Pseudolabrys taiwanensis: one gene and its partner. The protein of the gene in region 2 interacts with the protein of the main gene of each other region in a pairwise test. Links are inferred from orthologs where the notes say so. Each region holds a gene or a part of one and is shown on either strand. Other genes may lie near its edges. The genes, in order: grpE and DW352_RS06855.

The links.
Region 1: the proteins of DW352_RS06855 (region 2) and grpE interact in binary tests that used the Escherichia coli proteins (3 or more experiments, as listed by UniProt). The link is inferred for Pseudolabrys taiwanensis from one-to-one orthologs.

What each region holds. Positions count from the first base shown.
Region 1 is NZ_CP031417.1:3,747,160-3,757,524, reverse strand. What follows is about bases 4-2,784. They hold grpE (nucleotide exchange factor GrpE), read right to left. Parts: upstream 1,801-2,784; coding sequence 1,207-1,800; downstream 4-1,206. Other genes in these bases: hrcA (heat-inducible transcriptional repressor HrcA), read right to left, coding at 1,884-2,784; DW352_RS17820 (hypothetical protein), read left to right, coding at 262-1,203. Also shown: more of hrcA, read right to left, coding at 2,785-2,969; DW352_RS17805 (hypothetical protein), read left to right, coding at 3,164-3,547; DW352_RS17800 (TolC family protein), read left to right, coding at 3,616-5,088; DW352_RS17795 (multicopper oxidase family protein), read left to right, coding at 5,104-6,486; DW352_RS17790 (cupredoxin domain-containing protein), read left to right, coding at 6,501-6,959; DW352_RS17785 (copper-binding protein), read left to right, coding at 6,988-7,293; rph (ribonuclease PH), read left to right, coding at 7,378-8,094; rdgB (RdgB/HAM1 family non-canonical purine NTP pyrophosphatase), read left to right, coding at 8,214-8,843; radical SAM family heme chaperone HemW, read left to right, coding at 8,947-10,104; DW352_RS17765 (penicillin-binding protein activator), read right to left, coding at 10,240-10,365. UniProt on the Escherichia coli protein: Participates actively in the response to hyperosmotic and heat shock by preventing the aggregation of stress-denatured proteins, in association with DnaK and GrpE. It is the nucleotide exchange factor for DnaK and may function as a thermosensor.
Region 2 is NZ_CP031417.1:1,423,619-1,434,145, forward strand. The notes cover bases 3,127-6,069. They hold DW352_RS06855 (Nramp family divalent metal transporter), read right to left. Parts: upstream 5,294-6,069; coding sequence 3,959-5,293; downstream 3,127-3,958. Other genes in these bases: DW352_RS06850 (arginyltransferase), read left to right, coding at 3,206-3,955; DW352_RS06860 (cation:proton antiporter domain-containing protein), read left to right, coding at 5,575-6,069. In the rest of the region: DW352_RS06835 (phosphoadenylyl-sulfate reductase), read right to left, coding at 133-924; DW352_RS06840 (threonine ammonia-lyase), read right to left, coding at 1,232-2,458; DW352_RS06845 (RDD family protein), read left to right, coding at 2,581-3,099; more of DW352_RS06860, read left to right, coding at 6,070-7,827; parC (DNA topoisomerase IV subunit A), read right to left, coding at 7,980-10,253; DW352_RS06870 (hypothetical protein), read left to right, coding at 10,413-10,527. UniProt on the Escherichia coli protein: H(+)-stimulated, divalent metal cation uptake system. Involved in manganese and iron uptake. Can also transport cadmium, cobalt, zinc and to a lesser extent nickel and copper. Involved in response to reactive oxygen.

The DNA of each region.
Region 1 (10,365 bases), 2.3 Mb from region 2 along the record:
CCGCGAGCGGCCGGGTCGCTTGGCCATGTCTCGGGTGCCCCTCCGACGGGATCGGCGGCGCCCGCAGCGATCGTTCGGCGAGGATGCGCCGGCATAAGGCCTCAGAGGCCGGCGGCCGGCGTCGTTAACGCTGCCCGCAGAAAGACCGCGGCATGGCCCGCGGGCTGCTCGGTCATTGCATGGCCTTCTTCGTCCGGTTACTCAGGTTTCAGGTTGGCGATTTGGGACCAAAAACCCGCCAGCCGGGAAGGTCGGCGTTCCATGGCGCTATGCCGCTCTATCGTACTCCTGGCCGCGTTCTTCGCGGCGACCGTGCTATCGGCGCACGCCGAAGTCCTTTATCCGCCCGGCTCGCGGATCGGGCTCGACCCGCCCGGTAACGCCACGCCCAGCAAGCGCTTTCCCGGCTTCGAGGACACCGATCGCAAGGTCGCCATTACCATTCTCGACCTGCCCGGCGGCGCCTATTCGGACCTCGAGTCGGCAGCGTTCGGCAGCGGCCAATCCGCCCTGAAGGACGTGAAGCGCGAAGCCTTTCCGTTCGAGACCGGCATGGGCTTTCTGATCAGCGGCCGCGGCGAGGTGAACGGCGTCAAGCTGCGCAAATGGGTACTCTTGGCGACGGCCGGCATCGGCAGCAGCGTGCCCAATCTGACCACCCTCATTACGGTCGAAGTGCCGGAGGACGCGCTTGCCGTCTATACCGAGGAGGCGGTGCGCAAGGCGTTGCAAAGCGTGACGTTCCGCCCGACGCCCATCGACGAGCAGCTCGGCTACCTGCCGTTCAAGTTCAACGATCTTGCCGGCTTTCGGGTCATGCAGGTGCTGCCGGAAGGCGGCGTCATCCTCGTCGACGGCCCGACGGATAACATCAGCGCGCATCCTTACATGATCGTCGGCATCGGCCGCGGCGGTCCGAGCGATCCTTCGGATCGCGGCCGCTTCGCACGCGACATGCTGTCGGCGGCGCCGGTGCGCAATCTCGAGGTGCAATCGGCGGAGTCGATGCGCGTCGGCGGCTGGCCCGGCTTTGAAATCCGCGCGAACGCCCAAGGTCTCGACGGCAAGCCGCTGAAGCTCGTGCAATGGGTGCGCTTCAGCGCCGGCGGCTTCATGCGCATCATCGGCGTCGCGCCCACCGGTCAATGGGACGATTTGTTCACCCGCTTCCGGACGGTGCGCGACGGGATCGATACGAAGTAGCGGTCAGTTCGCTGTGTTGTCCGACGGCGCGTTGTTGTTGGACGGTGCCTGCTTCGGCGCGCCCTTGGAAACGCCGACCAAGGCCGGACGCAGCACGCGCTCGCCGATCATGTAGCCGGCCTGCATGACCTGGGCGACATGGCCCGACGGTACGTCGGCGGTCGGTATTTCGAACATCGCCTGGTGGACGTTGGGATCGAACTTTTCACCCTGCGGCGAAAATTTGCGCACGCCGTTCTTCTCGAGCGTATTGAGAAGCTCGCGCTCGGTGAGCTCGACGCCCTCGATCAGCGCCTTGACCTTGGCGTCGGCCGCGGCCCGCACCGCCGGATCGATCGTCTCGAGCGCGCGGTGCATGTTGTCGGCCACGGCGAGAACGTCGCCGGCGAATTTCCGGATGCTGTAGGCACGGGCGTCCGCAACCTCGCGCTCGGTGCGCCGGCGCAGGTTTTCCATCTCGGCCAAGGTCCGCAGCAGCTTGTCTTTGTACTCGGCGGCCTCGCGACGGGCCTCGGCCACGGGATCGGCCGCCTGCGGCTGCGTCGGCGCGCCGTCGGTGCCAGCATTCTCGGGCTGATGCGCGGTCTCATCCGTCATCGGGCTTGGTCCATCCTCAAAAATTGCTTGATGGCCCGGGATATCATGTTTCCGGGCGGAAAAATCAAGCTTCCAGGCTGCCTTTAGCCGGATAGAAGCCGGGTGACCACCCGGGCGGTATAGTCCACCATCGGGATGACGCGGGCGTAGTTGAGGCGGGTGGGGCCGATGACGCCGATGACGCCGACGATGCGGCCGGTGCTGTCGCGGTAGGGGGCGGCGATGGTCGAGGAACCCGACAGCGAGAACAGCTTGTTCTCCGAGCCGATGAAGATGCGCACGCCCTCGGCCAGCTCGGCGCGGCCGAGCAAATCGATGACGCCGCGCTTGGTCTCCAGCGCGTCGAACAGGGAACGCACCCGCTCCAGGTCCTCGAGCGCGTGCAGATCCTCCAGAAGGTGCGCGTGGCCGCGGACGATGAGCTGGCGGTCGTCGCCGGCGCCGCCCGACCAGCTCGCCAGCCCCGCGGCAATCACCTTCTGCGTCAGCTGGTCGAGTTCGGCCTGGCCTTCGGCGACCGCCTTTTCGATCTCGCCGCGCAGTTCGGCGAGCGTCTTGCCGCGCAGGCGCGCGTTCAGGAAGTTGCCCGCCTCGATGAGCGACGACGTCGGCAGCCCGGCGGGCACATTGAGCACGCGGTTTTCCACCTGCCCGTCCTCGCCGACCAGCACCGCGAGCGCGCGTTCCGGCTCGAGCCGCACGAACTCGATGTGCTTGAGCCGCACATTGTGCTTGGCCGTCAGCACGACGCCGGCCGAGCGCGTGAGGCCCGACAGCATCTGCGTCGCTTCGGTGAGCACCGTCTCCAGCGACTTCGGTGTGCCTGAGCCGGCCACCTGCGCCTCGATCGAGTGGCGGTCGGATTCCGACAGGTCGCCGATCTGCATCAGCGCGTCGACAAAGAAGCGTAGCCCCATCTCGGTCGGCAACCGGCCAGCCGACGTGTGCGGGGCGAAGATCAGGCCGGCGTGCTCCAGGTCCGACATGACGTTGCGGACCGAGGCCGGCGACAAGGTGATCGGCAGGATGCGCGACAGATTGCGCGAGCCGACCGGCTCGCCGGTCGCCAGGTAGCTTTCGACGATCTGCCGGAAGATCTCGCGCGAGCGCTCGTTCAGCGCCGCGAGGCTCGCCGGATTCGCACCGATGGGGATATCGTGGGACGCCACCGCTAACTCCTCGTATCTCCCCAAGAATTGACCATTGCCGTGGGCTTGTTCAAGCCGGACTTGCCGGCCGGCACACAACAATGCCATGTTGTCGGGGCAAAGAGCACCGTTGTTCTCGTTGAGCGGATAAGGCGGTTTCGACCGGGATGTTGGTTCTGTTAACCAGCAAATGGCGTCGGCGGGCGGCGGCCTTCATGGCCGTTCTGTTCGCGCTGTTCCTGTTGTCGCCTGTCGCCGCCTTCGCCTTCAGCAACGCACCGGCGCATTGCCTGGAGTTGGGCGAAGCGCCGCAAGTGGCCAGCCAGGCGCGCAGCCACCACCACGGCACTGGCGATTACGCTGCCATGGCACACGAGCACATGGACCATGGCACGCAAACCACCGACAGCACTGATTCGGCCGTGCCGGCCAAATGCTGCGGTCTGTTCTGCGTGACCGCACTGACACCGCCGGCTTTCGGCGTGTCGGATATGCGGCGCATCGCGACCACTGAAGTCGCGCTGCCGGTTACGGCCAGCCTGCTCGGCCGCGCCGTCGACGGCATCGACCGCCCACCACGATCTCTTCTGTCGCTTTGAACGCCGGCGCTGCCGCGGCCTGAAGCCGTCGCGCGTGCCTGTCATCAATCGATGGACGAGGACATTCAATGTCTGCCCGACTTTGTTCGCGGCTGGCCGCATCCTGGCGGCAGCCGAACCCGTGGCGCTATGGAACGCACGCGGTCACCTTCTCTGCCTTGCTGCTGCTGCCGGCTTGCGCCACTTTCTCACCCGACGGCGGCATGGCTGTGCCCGCCGACATTGCCGCGCAACATCTGCGCAAGGACGTCGTCGCCATTCGCGACGATGCGGATGCCGATGCCGCGCGCGCCACGGTCGACCGGCTCATCAAGCGGCCGCTGACCGCGGATACGGCGGTTCAGATCGCGCTCGTGAACAATCGCGGGCTGCAGGCGGCCTACAACGAACTGGGCATGGCCGATGCCGCGCGCGTGCGGCAGTCGTTGCCGCCCAATCCGACGCTGTCGGCGACGCGCCTGACAGGCGCCGCCGAAGCCGAGTTGGATCGCGAGATCGTCGCCAGCATCCTCGCGCTGGCCACGCTTCCGGCCCGCACCGAAATCGCCAATGAGCTTTTCCGCCGCGCGCAACTTGTGGCGGCGCTTGAAACCTTACGCGTCGCGACCGAAGCGCGGCGCGCCTACTACCGCGCCGTGACGGCCCGGCAGCTCGTGCGCCTGCTGACGGAAGCGACGTCCGCCACCGCGACCACGTCCGAGCTGTCCAAGCGCATGGGCGAGAGCGGCGCCATGAACAAGCTCGACCAGGCGCGCAACCAGGTGCTGCACGCCGATCTGTCGAACGAGCTGACGCGCGCGCAGCAGCGGGCCAATGCTGAGCGTGAGCGCCTGATCCGCGCGCTTGGCCTGTCCGGCGGGGACCTTGCTTTCGCGCTGCCGTCCTCCTTGCCGGCCTTGCCCAAACGCACTCTGGCTTTGCCGAAAGCGGAGCAGGAGACGATCGACCGGCGCGTCGACGTGCAGATCGCGCGCAGCGAGCTCGCGATGTTGGCCAAGTCTTATGGGCTCACCAAGGCGACGCGGTTCGTCAACGTGTTGGAAGCAGGCTTTGCCGATAAGATCACCGACAACCGCGAAACCGGCGAACACGCGCACAGCCGCGGCTTCACGCTGACCTTGGAAGTGCCGATCTTCGACTTCGGCGAAGCGCGCGTGCGGGAGGCCGAGCAGGGCTACATGCAGGCGGTGAACCGTCTGGCACAGAAGGCGATCGATGCGCGCTCGCAGACGCGCGAAGCCTATCGCGGTTATCGCCTGAGCTACGACATCGCCACACGCTATCAGCGCGAAGTGTTGCCGCTGCGCAAGATCATCTCCGACGAGATGATGCTGCGGTACGGCGCCATGCAGGTCGACGTCTTCTCGCTGCTCGCGGAAGCGCGGCAAAAGATCGCCGCCAATGTCGCGGCGGTGGAAGCGCAGCGCGACTTCTGGCTCGCCGGCGCCGATCTGTCGGCGGCGATATCCGGGGCTGGCGCGCCCGCATCGGCGCCGGCATCGAGCACCGCAAATCTTGCCGGCGACACCGGCGGCCACTGAAGGCGGAGAACGATCATGATCTCACGACGCAATCTCATTGGGTCTTCGGTGATGCTCGCGGGCGCGGCGGCCGTCAGCGGCCGCGTGCAGGCGGCCAGCATCCCGGAAGCCGTCACCAGCACGTCGCCGGCGATGCAGCCGCCGCCGGCGCCATCGACCGGACCGCATTTTCAGCCGGTGGTCACGCTCAACGGCTGGAGCCTGCCGTGGCGTATGAACGGCGACTGGAAGGAGTTTCATCTCGTCGCTGAACCCGTGCGGCGCGAATTCGCGGCGGGCATGACGGCGCGGCTGTGGGGCTACAACGGCCAGTCGCCCGGGCCGACGATCGAAGGCGTCGAAGGCGACAAGGTGCGCATCTTCGTCACCAACAAATTGCCCGAGCACACTACGGTGCATTGGCACGGCATGCGGCTGCCGAATGGCATGGACGGCGTTGGCGGCTTGACGCAGCCGCACATCAAGCCGGGGCAGACCTTCGTCTACGAGTTCGTGCTCCAGCGCAGCGGCACGTTCATGTACCACCCGCACGCCGACGAGATGGTGCAGATGGCCATGGGCATGATGGGCTTCTTCGTCGTGCATCCGCGCGACGTGAAGGAGCGGCCCGTCGACCGCGACTTCGTCTTCCTGATGGCGAGCTACGACATCGACCCCGGCACGTCGTTGCCGAAGGTCATGACCATGACCGACTTCAATCTATGGGCGTGGAACAGCCGTGTGTTTCCCGGGATCGATTCGTTGGTGGTGCGGCAGGGCGATCGCGTGCGCATCCGCATCGGCAATCTCACCATGACCAACCATCCGATCCACATGCACGGGCCGCACTTCGAGGTGACCGGCACCGATGGCGGCTGGGTGCGCGAAAGCGCGCGCTGGCCGGAAGTGACGACCGACGTGCCGGTCGGCGGCATGCGCGCGATCGAATTCGTCGCCGACGATCCCGGCGACTGGGCGATCCATTGCCACAAGTCGCATCACACGATGAATGCGATGGGTCACGACGTGAAGACCTTCATCGGCACGCCGCAGAAGGATCTCACCAAGGCGATCCGCAAGCTGGTGCCCGACTACATGCCGATGGGGTCGGCCGGCATGGCCGAGATGGGCTCGATGGAAATGCCGATGCCCGACAACACGCTGCCGATGATGACCGGCTTCGGCCAATACGGTCCCCTCGAGATGGGCGGCATGTTCTCGGTGGTGAAGGTGCGCGAGGACGTGGCGCCCGGCGATTACAAGGATCCCGGCCCTTACAAGCATCCGCCCGGCACGGTCGCCTACGAGTTCAAGGGCGATGTGCCCGAGCCGTCACGGCGCAGCGATCTTCCAGCAAAGCCAAGTCAGGTCGAGTTCTCGGTCGTGAAACCGGGATCGAACGGCCACAACCATCATTAACAAGGAGAAGACAGATGAGATCGATCACACTCGCTATCGCTCTGGTGCTCGGCACCGGCAGTTTGGCTACCGCATATGCGCATGAGGGGCATTTCTCGGCGGGCGAGCCGGGCGATCCGAACATGCCGGCGCGCACCGTCACCGTCACCATGCGCGACGACGACGGCGCGATGCGTTTCGAACCCGCCCGTATCGAGGTCAAGAAAGGCGAGCAGATCCGCTTTGTCATCGCCAACAAGGGCGTGCTCAAGCACGAGTTCACCTTGGCGAGCGTCGCGGAGAACAAAAAACATGGCGCGATGATGCAGAAATTTCCCGACATGGAGCACGACGATCCGAACGCCAAAAGCGCCGAGCCCGGCAAGACGGCCGAGATTCTGTGGCGCTTCACGAACGCGGGCGCATTCGAATTCGCTTGCCTCATTCCGGGTCATTACGAAGCCGGCATGCACGGCGCGGCGATCGTGAAGTAATTCCGCTTAGACAAGAAGGAGACTTGAAATGAAGAATGCTCTCGCGATGCTCGCGCTCGCTTTGGCCCTCGTCTTCGGCGCGCTGACGCCGACTGCCGCCAAGGCTCAGTCGTTGATCGATGGCACGGTGACCAAGGTCGATGCCGGCGCCAGCAAGATCACCATCCGCCATGGACCGATCAAGAAGCTCGGCATGGACGAAGGCATGACCATGGTGTTCACCGCCAAGGACCCGGCCCTCGTCGGTAAAGTGAAGGCCGGCGACAAGGTGAAGTTCGACGCGGACAACGTGAACGGGCAGTTCATCGTCACCGCGATCGAAAAGGCCAAATAAGCGGCTGAAGGTCCGGGCTTGCCGGGTCCGGCGGCGCCTCCTAAAAGGCTCGCCGGAAACCCGCCCACAGCAGGAGTGAGCCCAATGCGGCCGAGCCGCCGACAAGTCGACGAATTGCGCCCGGTGTCGCTCGAACGCGGCGTCGTCAAATACGCCGAGGGCTCCTGCTTCGTGAAGTTCGGCGATACGCATGTGCTGGTCACCGCCAGCCTCGAGGAGCGGCTGCCGCCCTGGCTCAAGGGCCAGGGCCGCGGCTGGGTCACGGCCGAATACGGCATGCTGCCGCGCGCGACGTCCGAGCGCACGCGCCGCGAGGCCTCCGCCGGCAAGCAGGGCGGCCGCACGGTCGAGATCCAGCGCCTGATCGGCCGCAGCTTGCGGTCGGTCGTCGATCTCGTGGCGCTCGGCGAGCGGCAGATCACCATCGATTGCGATGTGATTCAGGCCGACGGCGGCACGCGCACGGCCTCGATCACCGGCGCCTGGGTCGCGCTGGCCGATTGCTTCACCTGGATGAAGGCGCGCGACATGTTCAAGGGCGGCGAGCCGATGCGCGATCACATCGCCGCGGTGTCGTGCGGCGTCTACAAGAACACGGCGGTGCTCGACCTCGATTACGCCGAGGACTCGGAAGCCGAGACCGACGCCAATTTCGTCATGAGCGGCAACGGCAACATCGTCGAGATCCAGGCGACCGCCGAGAAGACGCCGTTCAGCGAGGAACAGTTCCTCGCTTTGCTGGCGCTGGCGCGCAAGGGCGTCGGCAAGCTGATCGATCTGCAGAAGATGGCGGTGGCGTAAGCGCGCCATGCGCAGTGGGCCGTCATGCCCGCGCTTGTCGCGGGCATCCACGTCTTACTAAGAGTCACACAGGAAGGCGTGGATGGCCGGGACAAGCCCGGCCATGACGAAGAAACCGAATGCCCCGCAAACTCACCGGCCCCGTCGTCATCGCCACGCACAATTCCGGCAAGTTGCGCGAGATGCGCGAGTTGCTCGCGCCTTATGGCATCGAAGCGCAATCGGCCGGCGAGCTCGGGCTTCCCGAGCCGGAGGAAACCGGCAAGACCTTCGCCGCGAATGCGCGCATCAAGGCCGAAGCCGCGGCCAAGGCCACCGGCAAGGTCGCGTTCGCCGATGATTCCGGTCTCGTGGTCGAGGCGCTCGGCGGCGAGCCGGGCATCTATTCGGCGCGCTGGGCAGGGCCCGACAAGGACTTCCGCGGCGCGATGAATCGCATTCAGACGCTGCTCGTCGAAAAAGGCGCAAAGGACCCGGCGCAGCGGCGCTGTCATTTCGTCGCTGCGCTGTGCCTCGCCTGGCCCGACGGGCACACGGAAGAATTCGAAGGCCGTGTCGACGGCGTCGTCGCCTGGCCGCCGCGCGGCGAGAAGGGCTTCGGCTACGATCCGCTGTTTCTGCCGGATGGCTTCGATATCACTTTCGGCGAGATGACCGCCGAGGAGAAACACGGCCTGCCGCCGCGCGGCAAAGCGCTGTCGCACCGCGCGCGGGCGTTCATCATGCTGGCGGATGCGTGTTTGAAGTGAGCCCCCTTGCGGAAGTTCCCGATCGTTACAATTTTAAATAGTTCTCCGCAGCCAAATTTGCGGCCCGCTGGCCGCGCGCGGCGAGGCCGCCTATGATGTTTACATGTCGTTAACGATTCCAGAGCCCTTCGCCATCTACGTGCACTGGCCGTTTTGCCTGTCGAAGTGCCCGTATTGCGACTTCAACAGCCACGTGCGCCACGGCGGCTACGACGAAGCGCGCTACGTGCGCGCCGTCGCCGCCGAATTGGCCGCCAATGCGGCGCGCACGCCGGGTCGTACCGTGTCGACGGTTTTCTTCGGCGGCGGCACGCCGTCGCTGATGCAGCCGTCGTCGGTGCAGGCGATCCTCGACACGATCGCCAAGCATTGGAGCGTTGCGCCTGACGTTGAAGTGACGCTGGAGGCCAATCCGACCAGCGTCGACTCGACCCGCTTCCAGGGTTACCGCACGGCGGGCGTCAATCGCGTTTCGCTCGGCGTGCAGGCGCTGGACGATGCGGCGTTGAAGGAACTCGGCCGCCTGCACACGGCGGAGGAGGCGCTCGACGCGGTCGCGGTCGCGCGCTCGATCTTCGATCGTTATTCGTTTGATCTCATTTACGCGCGGCCGCGGCAGACGCCGGCCGAATGGGGCGCCGAGCTCAAGCGCGCCATCGCCGAAGCGGCCGAGCATCTCTCGCTGTACCAGCTCACCATCGAGCCGGAGACGGCGTTCTTCAATCTCTACAAGTCCGGCAAGCTGATCGTGCCGGACGAAGACACCGGCCGCGATCTCTACGACATGACCCAGGAGGTTTGCGCCGCCGCGGGTCTGCCGGCTTACGAGATTTCCAATCACGCGCGGCCCGGCGCCGAGTGCCGGCACAATCTCGTCTATTGGCGCGGCCACGATTACGTCGGCGTCGGTCCGGGCGCGCATGGCCGCTTGACCGTCGACGGCTATCGCTACGCGACCGAAACCGAAAAGCGTCCCGAGACCTGGCTCATGCGCGTCGAAGCCTCGGGGTCGGGCCAGATCGTCGACGAGAAGCTCACGCCGGGCGAGACCGCCGACGAATATCTCTTGATGGGTCTGCGTCTTGCCGAAGGCATCGATCCGCTCCGCTTCGAGCGGTTGTCCGGCCGCACGCTCGATCCCAAGCGCGTCTCGATCCTGCAAGGCGAGGGCGCGGTGGAGACCACGGCCGATGGCCGCTTGCGCGTGACGCAATCGGGTTTCCCGGTGCTCGACGCGGTGGTCGCGGATCTGGCGGCTTAAGCCTCTCCCCGTCATCCTGAGGTGCGAGCGAAGCGAGCCTCGAAGGATGACTGCGATCATGGGGCCGTCGCCCTTCGAGGCTTGCGCTGCGCGCAAGCACCTCAGGGTGACGGAGAGAGGTTGTGCTTGAGGCTCCTACGTCCCCGGCTGGAACGACTTCGGCGCCGGGCTGATGATCTGGCCGCCGCCCGGGGCGACGCGCAGCACGGCAAGGCCGCGCTCGTTCAAGCCATCGGCGCGGAAGCGGAACACGCCGTCGAT
Region 2 (10,527 bases):
TGCGCACGCCGTGCGCACGCATCACTCTCGCGCATTTGGCAAATATCCGCGTGGGCACGGGGCTAACGCGCCTTTGCCCACCCTACGGGGGCTGGGTCCCCGCTTTCGCGGCGACGAACGGGCGTGTGGCCCTCACCCCGCGCGGCGCGGCAGATGCAGGCCGCATTCGCGGCTGCCATTCGCTTCCCACCACCAGCGGCCATTGCGCTCGGGCTCGCCTGGCTTGATGGCGCGCGTACAGGGCTCGCAGCCGATCGAGGCGAAACCGCGCGCGTGGAGCGCGTTGATCGGCACGTCGTGCGCGGCGACTTCCGCCAGGACGCGGGCCCGCGTCCAATCCAGCAGCGGATTGACCTTGATCAGATCGCGGCTGGCGTCGACATCGGCGAGGCTCGCGGCATGACGCGTGCCGGTCTGATCGGCGCGCACGCCGGTCAGCCACGCCCGCGCGCCGGCCAGCGCCTGGTCGAGAGGCTTCACCTTGCGCACATCGCAGCAGGCGTGACGCGCCTCGACCGACTCATAGAACCCATATGCGCCGTCGCGCGCGACCAGACGCTCGAGCGCCGCGCCGTCGGGATAAATGGCGCGGATGCGGCGGCCGTAACGCGCCTCTGTCGCGCTCCACAATTCGTAGGTTTCGGGAAACAGCCGCCCGGTGTCGATGGTGACGACGTCGATATCGAGGTCCTGCGTGCAGATCCAATGGAAGAGCAACTGGCCTTCGATGCCGAAGCCGTGCGTGAAGACCAGCCGCCCCGGCAGCTCACGGCGCAGCAGAGCGAGCCGCTCCGGCGGCGACAGCGCCGCCATTGCATGCGCCAACGCACTTGCCTGCGACGCCGTGTCGGGCGGCAGGTCATGAGCGCTGTCCGATGGGACGAGCGGCAGATCGAGAAGGGAAAGCGACGATTCACGAAACATTTGACGCCAGACATGTGTACCGAAATGCCTGCTGTCAAAGGCTGAATATCATTCGCCGGCCGAGCCGTTTCGGCGAAGGCCTATGCTCGCAACGCGCGCTCTGGCGCGATGGCTATGCCAAATGGCGACGTGGAGGCGCGGGCAACAAACATGTCGCCGATCGGCGCGACGGCGCAAGCGGCATCCGCCTCACCGTGTCGCGGGGAAATAACATCCTCCGACATGGATCGTTCTTTCATCCAGGCAAGCGATGTCAGCAACCATATTCCCGCGCAGCCTCGAAACGGAGAAAGAACGCGCGCCGGCGTCACTCGATGCCCGCGCCGCCGTCGATCGGCGCCGGCTGGTAACCGTCGGCCGCCAGCGCCGTCAAAATCTCGTTGGCGTGCGCGGCATCGCGCGTCTCGATGGTGACGTCGAGCTTGGCGCCCTTGGCCGGCACGTCGAGCAGCAGCCGCTTGTGTTCGACCTCGAGGATGTTGGCGCCGAGCGCGCCGAGGCGCGTGGCGATGAGGCCGAGCGTGCCGGGCCGGTCGGGGATGCTCAGGCGGAACGAGACGATGCGGTGTTCGCGCTCGAGCTCGCGCACGGTGATGGAGGCGAGAATGCGCGGATCGATATTGGCGCCTGAAAGAATGAGCCCCACCCGCTTGCCGCGGAAGCGCTCGGGATAAGCGAGCAGCGCGGCGAGCCCGGCCGCGCCCGCGCCTTCGGCCACCGTCTTCTGCAAGGTGGTGTACGCATTCACGGCCCGCTCCAGGTCGGGCTCGCCGACGAGCAGCAGATCGTCGACGAGCTCGCGCACGATCGACACGGTCAGCCCGCTGACGCTCTTGACCGCGATGCCCTCGGCCAAGGTCGATCCGCCCGCGGGCCGGTTGTCGCCGCGCACCGCATTCCACATCGAGGGATACAGCGCGCATTCGACGCCGACGATCTCGATGTCCGGCCGCAAGGCCTTGGCGGCGACGGCATTGCCGCCGATCAGGCCGCCGCCGCCGATCGGGATGACGAGGCAATCGAGTTCGCCGAACTCTTCGAGCATCTCGAGCGCGATGGTGCCCTGCCCGGCGATGATGCGCGGATCGGCGTAAGGGTGCACCTCGACATAGCCCTTCTCCCGCACCAGTTCGCCGACGCGCTCCTGCGCTTCGTTGACGGTTTCGCCGTGCAGGACGACGTCGGCGCCGTGGGAACGCGTCGCCGCCAGCTTCACGAAGGGCGTGGTGACCGGCATGACGATGGTCGCCGGAATATGCAGCCGCGCCGCGTGATAAGCGACGGACTGGGCATGGTTGCCGGCCGACATGGCCACCACGCCGCGCGCCCGCTCGGCCGCGCTCAGCGAGGCCAGCTTGACCAGCGCGCCGCGATCCTTGAACGAGTTGGTGATCTGGAAATTTTCGTATTTGACGAAGACCTCCGCGCCCGTCAGCGCCGACAGCTTCGGCGCCGGCAACATGGGGGTGTGCACCACCGCGTCCTTGAGAACGCGGCGGGCTTCTTCGATATCGGCAAGCGTCACGGGCAGCACGGGGACCTCCAGATCGGCGCACCATGCCGCACGCGGGGGCCATCGGCCAGTGCGCAACCGCCCTGGCGGCGCCTCTTTTCCAGCCCTATCTTAATGGCTCCAGGCGCGAGGGGGTTGGTGCCATGCCGATCGATATCAAACCGCACGCTTACGATCCGATCCGCAACCCCGAACTGTTCGAGGGCGTGCTGGCGCGCCGCATCGTCGCCTTCGTCATCGACTTCGTCCTCATCGCCATCCCCGTGGTGCTGGCGGCGATGTTTATCTTCGCCTTCGGCCTCGTCACGCTCGGGCTCGGTTTCGCGCTCTACTGGCTGCTGCCGCCCGCCACGGTGGTGTGGGCGCTGATCTATTTCGGCGCGACCTTGGGCAGCCCGCGCTCGGCGACGATCGGCATGCGCGTGATGAATCTGGAGATGCGCACCTGGTACGGCGCGCCCGCTTATTTCGTGCTCGGCGCGGTGCACGCCATCGTCTTCTGGGTCTCGATTTCGGCGCTGACGCCGTTCATCCTCCTGGTCGCCTTCTTCAACGACCGGCGGCGGCTACTCCACGACATCGTGCTCGGCACGGTGGTCATTAACAACTCCGAGCGGGCCGCCATGCTAAGAACAGGGAACCCGGGTTACGGCGCCGCATGACGACCTTTGACGGCACGACTATACCGCGCGATGCTACCCGAATCGTGGGGCAATGGGAGGAGCGCTTGTGCGAACCTTACCTTCCGCCAATGAAATGGTTTGACGCGTGACCCAACATTCGCGCGATACACCGCAGTTCTACCTCACGGCGCCTTCGCCCTGCCCGTATTTGCCCGGCCAGGAAGAGCGCAAGGTGTTCACGCATCTGGTGGGCGAGCGCGCCGGCGAGCTCAACGACCTGCTCACCCATGGCGGCTTCCGCCGCAGCCAGTCGATCGCCTATCGCCCGGCCTGCGAGAGCTGCCGCGCCTGCATCTCGGTGCGGGTGATTGCGGCCGAGTTCAAGCCGTCGCGCAACATGCGGCGCCTGGTCGATCGCAACAGCGACCTGATCGGCGACATGCGCTCGCCGACGCCGACCTCCGAACAGTATTCCGTCTTCCGCGGCTATCTCGACGCGCGCCACCGCGACGGCGGCATGGCCGACATGACCGTGCTCGACTACGCGATGATGATCGAGGACAGCCACGTCGACACCCGCGTGGTGGAATATCGCCGGCGCGGCCCCGATAGCGGCATCACCGGGCGCGGACAAGGCGAGATCGTCGCCGTCGCGCTCACCGACGTGCTGAGCGACGGGCTGTCGATGGTCTACTCGTTCTTCGACCCGGCCGAGGCCGACCGCTCGCTCGGCACCTTCATGATCCTCGATCACATCCAGCGCGCCCTGAAGATGGGCCTGCCCTACGTCTATTTGGGCTACTGGGTCTCGGGCTCGCGCAAGATGGATTACAAGGGCCGCTTCTTGCCGCAGGAACGGCTGATGCCGGCGGGCTGGATGCGGGTCGATAAATAGCCTTCAGCCTGAAACCGTGTCGATCAGCAGCTTCACGTTCAGCACGACGATCAGCGCCGCGACGATCCACGCCAGAACCGCGACCGGACGCGGGATCGCGAAGCGGCCCATCTTCCGCGCATCGGTCGTGAACATGACCAGCGGGATCACGGCGAAGGGCAGCTGCATCGACAGGATCACCTGACTGAAGATCAGCAGCTTGCCGGTGCCGCTCTCGCCATAGATCGCGGTCACGATAACCACCGGCACGATGGCGATGGCGCGCGTGATCAGGCGCCGCATCCAATGCGGCAGGCGAATGCGCAGAAAGCCTTCCATCACGATCTGCCCGGCGAGCGTCGCCGTGACGGTGGAGTTCAGGCCCGAGGCGAGCAGCGCGATCGCGAACAGCACCGACGCGATGCCGACGCCGAGGAGCGGCGACATCAACGCATAGGCCTGCTCGATCTCCGTCACCTCCTTGCCGTGCGCATGGAAGACCGCGGCCGCGACGATGAGAATGGCTGCGTTGACGAACAGCGCCAGCATCAGGGCGATGGTGGAGTCCACGGTCGCCCAGCGGATGGCCTGCCCCTTCCCCTCGTCGGTCCGCTCGTACTGGCGCGTCTGCACGATCGACGAATGCAGGTAGAGGTTATGCGGCATCACCGTGGCGCCGAGGATGCCGATGGCGATGTAGAGCATCTCGGGGTTGGTGACGATTTGCGGCGACGGCACGAAACCGCCGAGCACGGCAGCGATCGGCGGCGCCGCCATGGCGATCTGCGCGGCAAAGCACCCGGAGATGATGATCAACAGCGCGACGATGAAGGCCTCGAGGAAACGGAAGCCTTTGCTCATCAGCAGCAGCACGAGAAACGCGTCGAGCGCCGTGATCAGCGCGCCGCCGATCAACGGAATGCCGAACAGCAGGTTCAAGGCAATGGCGGTGCCGATCACCTCCGCGAGGTCGCAGGCGATGATCGCCAACTCGCAGGCGATCCAGAGCACGAAGCCGACCGGCCGCGGATAGGCGTCGCGGCAGGCCTGGGCGAGGTCGCGGCCGGTGGCGATCCCGAGACGGGCCGACAGTGCCTGCAACAGGATGGCCATCAGATTGGAAATCATGATGACCGCGAGCAGCGTGTAGCCGAACTTCGATCCACCGGCGAGATCGGTCGCCCAGTTGCCGGGGTCCATATAGCCGACCGAGACCATGTAGCCCGGCCCCGAGAAGGCAATCAGCCGGCGCACCCAGGAGCCATGCCACGGGACGGCAACGCTGGCATGCACCTCGGACAGGCTCGGCCGCTCGGCACCGGAGGCCGTGCGCCAGCCCGTTTCGCTATTGCCGGACATGGGATTGAAGGGACCCTTGGCAGTTTCACTCGAAACGGTCATCGCATGTGCCCAGACTTAACGCCATCGGTTTTCTGCAGTTGCAACTTAGTTGCAAAAAGAAATCTGGCAGTGCCGACGGGAACCGTCAAGCGGCCTGGGGCCAACCGTGGCAAAAAAGAAAGCCGAAGCTCCGATTCGGACCCTTTCCACGCCGGCCGCTCCTGTTCCAGGCTGGAACCTCTGCGATGGAACCGGGTTGTCAGACGCTCGAATCCAGAGGGCTCGGAGGGACACCGCGCGTGAGCGGACCGAAAATCAGATGGCTGTGGGCATTGGCGCTCGCGGCTCTCGTGGCAGCCCCAGCCTGGGCCGCCGCCCCCACTGGCGAAGCCTCCAAAGGCCCCTCGGAGGTCATTTTCATCGTCGAGGTCGTGGCGCTGATGATCGTCGGCCGCCTGCTCGGCGAACTGATGCTGCGCTGGGGCCAGCCTGCGGTCATGGGCCAGCTCGTCGCCGGCCTGCTGCTCGGGCCGTCGTTCTTTGGCCTGATCGCGCCCGACCTGCAGCACATGATCTTTCCCAAGACGCCTGAACAGAAGGCGATGATCGAAGGCGTTTCGCAGTTCGGCGTCCTGCTGCTGTTGCTGCTCACCGGCATGGAGACCGATCTCAAGCTGGTGCGTCAGACCGGCCGGGCCTCGGTCTACGCCTCGGTCATGGGCATCATCGTGCCCTTCGCGTGCGGCGTGGCGCTCGGCGAGATGCTGCCGGACTCGCTGCTGCCCGATCCGGAAAAGCGGCTGATCACGTCCCTCTTCCTCGGCACGGCCCTCGCCATCGCCTCGGTGAAGATCGTCGCCGTCGTCATTCGCGAGATGAACTTCATGCGCCGCGTGGTCGGCCAGGTGATCCTCGCTTCCGCCATCATCGACGACTCGATCGGCTGGATCATCGTCTCGGTGATCTTCAGCCTCGCTTTGCACGGCGCGATCGAGCCGCTGTCGGTCGCGCAGAGCGTGATAGGCACCATCCTGTTCATGGTGGCGAGCTTCACCATCGGCCGGCGCCTGGTGTTCTTCGCCATCCGCTGGGTGAACGACACCTTCGTCAGCGAATTCGCCGTCATCACCGCCATCCTGGTGATCATGAGCGTGATGGCGCTGATCACGCATCTGATCGGCGTGCACACGGTGCTCGGCGCCTTCGTCGCCGGCATTCTGGTCGGTGAATCGCCGATCCTCACCAAGCATATCGACGAACAGCTGCGCGGCCTGATCACCGCGTTCTTCGCGCCGGTGTTCTTCGGCATCGCCGGCCTGTCGGCCGACCTCTCCATCCTCGCCAACCCGCAGGTGGCGCTGCTCACGACCGGCCTGATCGTCATCGCCAGCGTCGGCAAATTCGGCGGCGCCTTCGTCGGCGCCGAACTGGGCGGCCTCACCAAGCGCGAAGGCTTCGCCCTCGCCTGCGGCATGAATGCGCGCGGCTCGACCGAGGTGATCATCGCCACCGTCGGCCTGTCGATGGGCGCGCTGAACCAGGATCTCTTCACGATGATCGTCGCCATGGCGGTGATCACCACGATGGCCATGCCGCCGACCTTGCGCTGGGCCCTCTCCCGCATTCCGATGCGCAAGGAGGAAAAGGAGCGCCTCGAGCGCGAGGACATGGAGGCACGCGGTTTCGTGTCCCATCTCGAGCGGCTGCTCATCGCCGTCGACGACAGCGCCAACGGCAAGTTCGTCACGCGCATCGGCGGCATCCTCGCCGGTCACAATGCGATGCCGACCACCGTCATGCACATCGAGCCCACCAAGACGCGCAGCAAGTCGGCGGCCGCCGAGGCCGATGAGAAGGCCAAGCAGGCCGCCGAAACCATTCAGGCCGTAGCCGAACGCAGCCGGTTGTCGAAGGAGGACGAAGAGAAGGAAAAGAGCGATCTCAAGCTCGACATCAGCACCGCCGTGAAAGCCGCGCCGAATGCCGAGCACATCGCGGAAGAAGCCGAGAAAGGCTACGACCTGATGCTGATGGGGTTGAACAAGCCGGTCGTCCGCAAAAACGAGTTCAGCGACGACATCACCAATCTCGCCGCCGGCTTCCAAGGCCCGCTCGCCGTCGCCGATGCCCGCGGCGATCTCCTCAAGGACCCGCTACGCGGCCGCATGAGCATTCTCGTGCCGGTGAACGGCACCGAAGTTTCGCGCCGCGCCGCCGAAGTCGCGATCACCATCGCGCGCGCCAGCCGCGCATCGATCACCGCGCTCTATGTCGCCCCGAGCGCGCGCACCAAGAAACGCTCGCGCCGCAACGAAGAAGCGATCCTCAAGGACATCGCCAAGTTGGCGGACACTTACGGCGTCGAGATCAAGACCACCGTGCGCGCCGACATCGCGGCCGACGAAGCGATCGTCAAGGAAATGCACCGCCGCCGCGCCAATCTTGTCGTGCTCGGCGTCGGCCGCCGCCCCGGCGAAGGTCTGTTCTTCGGCGATACCGCGGCGTCATTGCTGGAGAAGTCGGATCGCGCGCTGTTGTTCGTGGCAACGTGAGGCGCGCGCTTTTCCCTCCCCTGAAAGGGGAGGGTCGATCGCGCAAAGCGCGATCGGGGTGGGGTCGCGCTCAAGATGTTTACTCGCCCCGCCGGCTCGCTTTCGCTCGCCACCCTCCCCGCAAGCGGGGAGGGATTGGGAGGCGCCGCCGTCTAATCCTCGCTCGCCTTCGCGGTGGGCGACGCGATGAACTTGTTGCTCTTGGGGAAGCCCTTGGGCGCGATCTTGCCGGCGTCGGCGCGGTTGCCGCGCCATTCCTTCAGCTCCTTGAGCGGCAGCGTGAAGGAGCGCCCTGCCCCCGTGGTCCAGGTCAGGCCCACTTCGGCGCGGAAGACGCAGATGTCCGACAGGCCCTTCTGCAGATAACGCTGCAGGCGCACGCCGCGGCCCTTGGTCATCTCCGGCACCTGCTCGATACCGAAGATCACCATCTTGCGGTTTTCGCCGACCGCCGCGACCAGTTCGCCATCGGCGACGGTCAACGCCGCAGCCTTGTCCGGCGCCTTCAGGTTCAACACCTGCTTGCCCTTGCGCGTCGTGCCGAGCACTTCGCTTTCCGGCACGATGAAGCCGTTGCCGTCGTAGCTCACGACCAGGAATTTGCGGTCGCCCTGATAGGCCATCGCGGCAACGACATCGGCGTCCTCGAGATCGATGAACAGTCGCACCGGCTCGCCGTGACCACGGCCGCCCGGGAGCTTCTGCGCGTCGATGGTGTAGAAGCGCCCGTTCGAGCCGAAGATGAGGACCTTGGCCGTGTTCTCCGTCGGAAAGGCGAACTTCAGCGAGTCGTCCTGCTTGAAGGCGACGCCGGACAGATCGGCGACGTGGCCGCGCAGCGCGCGGATCCAGCCCTTCTCCGACACGACCACCGTGATCGGCTCGCGGATGACCATGGCTTCTTCGATCGCCGCGACGTCATGCGCCGGCGCTTCGCCGAAGGTCGTGCGGCGCTTGCCGATCTCGGTCTTGGGGCCGAACTTCTCGCGGATCTCCTTGATCTGCGCGCCGACCGCCTGCCACTGCTGCTCCTCGGAGCCAAGCAGCGCCTTGAGCTTCTTGAGTTCGTCGCGCAGCGCCTTGTCCTCGCCGCGGATCTCCATCTCCTCGAGCTTGCGCAAGTTGCGCAGCCGCATGTTGAGGATGGCGTCGGCCTGGACGTCGGTCAGGTTGAACGTCTTCATCAGGACGGGCTTGGGCTCGTCCTCGGTGCGGATGATCTTAATGACCTTGTCGAGGTTCAGATAGGCGACGAGATAGCCGCCGAGCACTTCCAGGCGGTGCTCGATCTCCGCCTGGCGATGCTTCGACCGGCGGATCAGCACCTCGCGGCGGTGGTCGAGCCATTCGCGCAGCGCTTCGGCAAGGCCGAGCACCTTCGGCACGCGGCCCTTCACCAGCACGTTCATGTTGAGCGGAATGCGGCTTTCGAGCTCGGTGAGCTTGAACAACGATTCCATCAGCAGTTCGGCATCGACCGTGCGCGCGCGCGGCTCGATGACGAGACGGACGTCTTCCGCCGATTCATCGCGCACGTCGGCGACGAGCGGCAGCTTCTTCTCGTTGATCAGCTCGGCGAGCTTCTCGACGAGGCGCGATTTCTGCACCAGCCACGGGATCTCGGTGATGACGATCACCCAGGTCCCGCGGTTGCCCTCTTCCACCTTCCAGCGCGCGCGCACGCGGAACGAGCCGCGGCCGGTGGTGTAGGCCTCGGCGATCGAGTCATGACCGTCGACGATGATGCCGCCGGTCGGGAAGTCCGGACCCTTGACGTATTTCAGCAGCGTCTTGCCGCGCGCATTCGGATTGTCGATCAGATGCAGCGCCGCGTCGCACAGCTCGGCGGCATTGTGCGGCGGGATCGACGTCGCCATGCCGACGGCGATGCCTTGCGAGCCGTTGGCGAGCAGATTCGGAAACGCCGCCGGCAGCACCACCGGCTCTTCGCTGGTGCCGTCATAGGTGGCGCGGAAATCGACCGCATCCTCGTCGATGCCGTCGATCAGCAGGCGCGCGACCTCGGTGAGCCGTGCCTCGGTGTAACGCATGGCGGCGGGATTATCGCCGTCGATGTTGCCGAAATTGCCCTGCCCGTCGACCAGCGGATAACGCTGGGCGAAGTCCTGCGACAGGCGCACCAGCGCGTCGTAGATCGCCTGGTCGCCGTGCGGATGGAAGTTACCCATCACGTCGCCGACGACCTTGGCCGACTTCTTGAACGCGGCGCCCGGATCGAGGCGCAACAGACGCATGCCATAGAGGATGCGGCGGTGCACCGGCTTGAGACCGTCGCGCGCATCCGGCAGCGCGCGGTTCATGATGGTCGAGAGCGCATACGCCAGGTAGCGCTCCTCGAGCGCCTCGCGCAACGCGACGTCCTCGACCTTGCCGTCTTCTGGAGGGGGAATCACTCTTTTAGCCATGGTGGACTAGCTACTGCGCCGATCCCGGATGAACAAGTGATGAACGGGCCAGCCATCCAATCTTCTAATTTTCAATGGTAATTTGAGAACTTACTGGGTTCCGTCACGTTATCGGGAACAGACGTTCCGCGGGATGCCGGGACGTAAATGGAGGAAGCAATGCGACGTATTGTACTCGCCATCGCCGCGACCCTCGCGATCTTCGCCGCGGGCTCGCTGGCACCTAGCCGGGCCGAGGCCATGACCGTGTCCACGCCGGCCGGCATCGCGGCCG